DNA from 2 places in the Oceanobacillus luteolus genome. Region 2 is predicted to be linked to the other one. Evidence: predicted binding sites of a transcription regulator. Region 2 holds the regulator's gene; the other holds the start of a gene.
The links. The regulator NrdR, encoded in region 2, represses ribonucleotide reductase genes. The targets are predictions, from matches to a motif close to AACACNATATATNGTGTT.
Positions count from the first base shown of each region.

Region 1: the regulator NrdR is predicted to act here: its motif matches at 2,136-2,153, upstream of ACFSBH_RS20575 (vitamin B12-dependent ribonucleotide reductase).

Region 1 covers NZ_JBHUDE010000166.1:28,413-31,844, reverse strand. Annotated here, with positions in the region: gene ACFSBH_RS20575 (vitamin B12-dependent ribonucleotide reductase) at 1-2,031, opposite strand, end outside; gene ACFSBH_RS20570 (rhodanese-like domain-containing protein) at 2,336-2,707, shown strand; gene gcvPB (aminomethyl-transferring glycine dehydrogenase subunit GcvPB) at 2,844-3,432, opposite strand, start outside.
Region 2 covers NZ_JBHUDE010000039.1:5,339-8,770, forward strand. Annotated here, with positions in the region: gene dnaI (primosomal protein DnaI) at 1-383, opposite strand, end outside; gene ACFSBH_RS07675 (replication initiation and membrane attachment family protein) at 410-1,735, opposite strand; gene nrdR (transcriptional regulator NrdR) at 1,752-2,225, opposite strand; gene ACFSBH_RS07685 (glyceraldehyde-3-phosphate dehydrogenase) at 2,391-3,425, opposite strand.

The sequences.
Region 1 (3,432 bases), on a different contig from region 2:
ACGCCCACTTCTAAAGTAAGAGAAGGAGAAGTATGGTTCAAGTCCTGTGGAAACCCCAACCATTGTACCTGTGCTTCCTGTTGGAGCTACCGTCAACAGGTGAGAGTTACGTATTCCGTATTTCAAGATATCTTGACGGATATCCTCAGGCATTGTCTTCATGTAACCTGTATTAATGAAAGCTTCTCTCAATCTCATTGTCTCTTCTTCCGTCTCTCCAACTAAGAAAGGAAAACTTCCTTTTTCTTTTGCGAGTTCAATGGATGCACGATAAGCAGTAGTTGCAATTACCTCAAACACTTTGTCAACAAGTTCGTTACCTTCTTTTGAACCATATTTCGTTTCACAGTAGATTAATAGATCATGCAGCCCCATTACCCCTAAACCTACACGACGTTCGCCTAGTGCTTGTTTACGGTTTTCTTCCAAGAAGTAAGGAGTCGCATCGATTACGTTGTCCTGCATCCTCACACCTGTTCGTACGGTTTGTTTAAGCTTTTCAAAGTTAACCGTCTTATTTTCTTTATCTGCCATTTCAGCAAGGTTTACTGCTGCAAGGTTACAAACACTATATGGTGCCAATGGTTGTTCACCACATGGGTTTGTTGCAACAACTTGCTGGCCATATGCTGATGCATTTGTCATATCATTGGCATTGTCTATAAAGAAAATTCCTGGTTCTGCGGAATATGTTGCACAAACATTAATTAAATTCCAAAGTTCTTTTGCACGAATTTTACGGTAAACACGAACGCCATATCCCATTTCTTCCCACTTACGCACATCACCGACTTCATGCCATTTTTCATTATATGCCTTCATTTCTTCTGGTGAATAATTTTCCACATCCGGGAAGCGCAGTTCATACATTTCGTCATTCTCTACAGCTTCCATGAACTCTTTAGTAATACAAACAGAAATGTTTGCACCCGTTAAGAATTCAGGATTATGAACGCTGTACGTTCCGCCTTCCTTCAATTTCAATTCTGCTTCGCGCATAGCATCTTCGGTGAAGCCACCTAAACCTGGGAAATGTTTGTAGTTCACAACACTTGTGTACAGATCTATTTCTGTTTCAGTTAATGGTTTAAAATTCAACTTTTCTTTAGCTAATCGTTTAATTTGCTCGTCCTCTGTATTCTCAATCAAATATCGTAGAATACGTGGATTTTGCATTTTAGAGATGATAAATTCAATAATATCTGGATGCGAATCTACGAGCATTATCATTTGAGCTCCACGTCGTGAACCTCCTTGTTCAACAAGGTGTGTAAGCTTTGCGATATCGTCTAACCAGGAAACGGAACCAGATGATTTTCCGTTTACTCCGCGAGCTAGTGTATTTCTAGGACGGAGAGTCGAACCGTTTGTTCCTACGCCACCGCCGCGTGACATGATTTCCATCACTTGTTTGCGGTGATCAGAAATACCCTCTCTTGAATCCTTTACATAAGGCATCACATAACAGTTAAAATAAGTTACCTCTGTATTTGCCCCAGCACCGTAGAGAACCCGTCCAGCTGGTACAAAGTTTAAGCTTGCCAATTCATTATAAAACTCATCGAAGGATTTCATTTGTTTTTCTTCAGATTTTTCAACAACTGATAAACCTGTTGCATTTCGTTTTGCGATTTGCTCATAAAAGATTTCCAATGGTTTATCAATAACATCTAGGGAACGGGTGATGATACCAGTTTTTACTTCATCTTCATTGTCCAACGCTGATAAAAACTCATCTAAGACTTTGACTTTCACTTCATTTGCTTCCCAATCAATCGCTTGTACAAATCCTAATCCTCTTGCTGGGAATTTCGGATCAGATTTTACAGTCAAAACGACAAAATCCCCGACTTTTAGTGTCACTTTCTCTGTATCCTTGTAAGCATACCTATCAAGCATTACCAATCTGGAAACGCCTGAATGGGTAAGCTTCATATCTTCGGTTATCGGATGGACAGCATCAAACAACTCAATGTCCTTATTCAATGAAGCAATATCAATTCCATTTACTTTTTCTAAAACTGTCGACATTAAATCGCTCCCTTACTCATCTTTTTCTATTATTTATGTTATAATTACTAAGTACCACATCTTCAATGTTTTAAAACAACATGTTGTAGTATTAATGTATAAGTCATACTATATATTGTGTTAACACCTTTGTCAATCGTTTAATCCCGTAGTTTTTTTATGTAAAACACCAATAAGCAACATAACTCGACATTTTAAGAATAAAAACTATGGAGTTAAATAATGACAGCACAAAAACTTTCCATGTAATTAAAAGTATTTTATAATAAAACAGATTAGATATGTGAAAGACGGGGGAAATTAAATGGAAGTATTAATTATTGTTTTAGTAGTACTATTAGCTATATCAATTTTCCGTTATTATAGACAGAAAATGTATCTAAGTGTACTGACACAAGATCAATGGATCGAAGGATATCGTAAAGCGCAATTGATTGATGTCCGGGAGCCACAAGAATTTGATGCAGGACACATCCTAGGCGCCAGAAATATACCTGTTACTCAATTAAAGCAACGATTAATCGAAATTCGTAAAGATAAACCAGTATATTTATATTGCCAAAAAAGCAGCCGTTCTGCACGTGCAGCGCAAATCCTCCATAAAAATGGCTACAAAGAGCTTTATCAATTAAAAGGCGGATTTAAAAACTGGACAGGTAAAATCAAGGCAAAATAAGAACAAAATAAAGAGCTATACCGGCGAAAATAATTTCCGGTATAGCTCTTTTATCCGATTACCATTTCGATAAATTCATAATATCAACAAATATACACCTGCCCTATTCATAGGCAGGTGTATTTCATTAGAATGATTAATTATTCTCTTCACTTACGTAGCGCAAAATTGGCTTACGCGATGCTGTGGCCTCATCCAAACGTTTTACAGCTGTAGTCTGTGGAGCTTCCTGCACAATCTCCGGGTTAGTCTTCGCTTCCTCAGCAATTTGGAGCATTGCATCGATGAAACCATCCAATGTTTCTTTCGACTCCGTTTCAGTAGGCTCAACCATAATTGCCTCTTCCACAATTAATGGGAAGTAAACTGTAGGTGGATGAATTCCTAAATCCAACAGACGCTTAGCAATGTTTAATGTCTTCACTCCGTTTTTCTTCTGTTTATTACCAGATAAGACAAATTCATGCTTACAATGTTGCGTAAACGGAAGCTCGTATTCTCCTTCAAGGCTACGCATAATGTAGTTTGCGTTTAGTACCGCGTATTCACTTACCTTCTTCAGGCCTTCAGGACCCATCGTGCGGATATACATATATGCTCGCACATTTATTCCAAAGTTTCCGTAATAGCCTTTCACCATACCAATAGATTGCGGCAAATCATAATCCAGATCATATTCACCATTATTTTCACGGACTACTGGTTTTGGAAGGAATGGCGCGAGC
Region 2 (3,432 bases):
TCCAATATTTCTTTGGGCATATATAAACTACTAATGAGCTTATTACTTTCTTGTTCTTTTTCATACATGATTCGGCTATGGCACTTCTCATATCGAATGTGTATTTCTTCATTCTCCACTTGAAGGATTGGAGAATAGCCTTGAATCATGTTTTTGCATTCACCGAATGATGCACAATGATTGCACTGCTTTGATTGAGTTTTATATTCGTATAATTTGACTAGACTTTTGTCTATTTCATTTTGACTTAATTCTGGATGGAGCGCGATAAATTCTTTGATTTCTTCGTCTTCCAAGAGTTCTGTTTTCATTTTATTATAGTTTTCTTTAAAGCTTTCACTGCGCGCCATCCAGGCTTTCAAGCTTGATTGAATTGGCTTCACTAAAAATCATCCTTTAAACGATTGGTTTAATTTCCTTCAGAAAATTGTTTGAGAAGTTGTGCTACTTTCCTTTGCTCTTCATTCATATCGATGGATTGAGACTCTTTAGGTTTTTCTTTATGTTTTCCTGCTTTATACCAATCAGGAATGATATCTTTGCTTGCCACCTTCTGATATCCACCTTTGCGTCTTGCTTTTGCCTTTTCATAGTTTGCGCGTTCTTGCTTAGCAAAATTCATAGCTTCTTTCGCGGTCTTCAGTTTAGCTCGTGACCAGTGGCTAGCGATTTTTTCAATATATGCCCTTGAAAGCTTCATATTTGTTTGGAGCAGCACGTAATGGATTAATACATTCATTACAGGGGCTGGAAGACCTTGAGTAGTCATTACATCACTAATCAGCTTCATGTCTTGTTCAGAGGCAAAATTTCCACTTGATAAATCTTCTAGAAGTTGCTTTGGCGAGATGGTTTCAAGCTCCTGTATGAGCAGCTCTTCCCTTGTTAATGGCTTTTTATCAGTTTGTTGATTAATGGAAGTTTCCGTTTTTGGAATCAAACGGATCGGTTTGTTATCATTCTTGGCACGATATATATCATGGCAAGCCTGCTTAAATTCTTCCCTGTCAAGATGGTTTTCTTCAGTAAGAGACCAGATAATGGCTTTATCAATTTCGAAGCTTTCTAAATCGTACAGAACAAGCATCTGCGTGATTAATTTACGGTTATCCTTTGTCAGTATACGATGGACAGGTATCATCCGTTGTTTCAACATATGTTCAAGCCATTCAAAATCTACAGTTCCATCTTCTTCGACCATTACCTCTTCTCCAGCAGCAACTTGAACAAGACTTGCTGTTTCTGTAGTCTGGAAAACCTCTTGAAAATCAGCTGTAATATTTTCACCGACTTCAGGTTGCACTTCCACTGTAAAGAAATCTTTTAACCTATCAAATTTCTGACTACCGATATAATGGTACAGGAGGGATGAAAACATAGCATCCTCAAAAAAACTATTCGGATCATAAGGAGATTGGAGATCATATGTGTAAATCGTCATCCCATCGTCTTGTTTCTTATACGTTCGAAGTAATCCGATAGCCTCTAATTTCCGTCTGGCTTCATAGATTTGATCAAGTGGCAACATTAAATAATTCATTAATGTATGATGAGTTTGTGGTGTTGATTCTTCCTGTAACGGCACTTCATTGATTAAGGTTTGATAGAGCATTAATGCCTCAGGACCAATGAGCGGCTGGTATAAGTGGGTCAAAGATTGTAAAAAGTTCTCTGGCAACGCTTCTTGCAACCTTACAAAGTATCCGTCTACTGGTAGTAGTTGTCCTATTCTCATCACGATTTTCACCCTTTTACTCTTCCTTTTCTTGCTTGTCACTACTAATTAATTCCTTAAGTTCATCTAAAAAGACAGATACATCTTTAAATTGACGATACACAGAGGCAAAGCGAACATAGGCCACTTCATCAACCTTAGAAAGTCTTTCCATCACCATTTCGCCAACGAGTTTCGAATCAACCTCTGAAGATCCGAGACCACGCAATTCCTTCTCTACTTCCAATGCAATAGTTTCAATGGTTTCCACAGGAACTGGTCTCTTCTCACAGGCACGGATTAGGCCTCTGGTAAGTTTTTCACGTGAGAACTCCTGCCTCATTCCATCTTTCTTCACGACAATTAACGGAACTTCTTCCATTCTTTCAAATGTAGTAAAACGTTGACCACATTTCTCACATTCTCTTCGACGGCGAATAGCTTTTCCATCTTCAATTGGTCGTGAATCAGTAACCTTTGTATTTTTATATTCACAGTTTGGACAGCGCAATTTTCACTCACCCCTCTGTCGTCAATTTACATTCCAATATGTAGGCGATAAAATAGATATCCTCTATTTTAACACGTTTTAGCCAAATGTTCTATTCATCCTAAAAAAGATGCATCTTAATTTCCATATAACAATGGATAAGATGCATCTTATATTTAGATTCTATCAGGATATTTTAGCTGTTTCTTTATTCGTCAAATTTACACCAACAAGTTTTGTTAAATCTAGCACACGTGCAGAATAACCCCATTCATTATCATACCATGCCAGAACCTTTATCTTATTTTCCCCCATTACCATAGTCGATAATCCATCAACTACTGCTGAATAATCCGTTGTAGTGAAATCGACAGACACGAGTGGTTCCTCCGTAAATTGAACAATTCCATGGTAGCCATTCTCCGCAGCTTCCTTGAATGCCTGATTTACCTCTTCAGCTGTAACACTCTCTTCCACATCAACAACCAAATCCACAAGTGATACATCTGGTGTCGGAACACGCAGTGCCATTCCGTGTAATTTACCGTTCAGATGTGGCAATACTACTCCAAGCGCCTTTGCAGCACCAGTGGAAGTCGGAATGATCGATTGAGTACAGCCCCTCGCTCGGCGAAGATCTTTATGTGGATTATCAAGGTTTTTCTGATCATTTGTAAAAGCATGGACCGTTGTCATTAATCCATTTACTATTTGAAAACGATCATCCAATATCTTTACTACCGGTGCTAAACAGTTAGTAGTACAAGAAGCATTGGAAATAATATGGTGTACTTCACTATCATACTCATTATCATTGACACCCATTACAATCGTTTTATCAATTTCTTTACCAGGTGCCGTAATGACAACCTTTTTCGCTCCAGCTTGAAGGTGAAGTCCAGCAGTTTCATTCGTAGTAAATTTTCCCGTTGCTTCCACAACAACATCTATATCCAACTTATTCCAAGGAAGCTTATCCGGCTCCCTGGAGCTAACAAGCTTAATCTCTTTATCATTAACTTGAATTGAGTTATCAAGCGCTTTCACTTCTCCGTTAAAAATACCATGGACACTGTCATATTTAACTAAATGCGCTAGTGTTTCAGGTGGATAACTCGCGTTTATAGCTACTACATCAAACTGTTCATCTACAATTGCCTGACGAAAAACCATTCTCCCGATACGACCAAACCCATTTATTGCAATACGAATCTTATCCATTGTAACC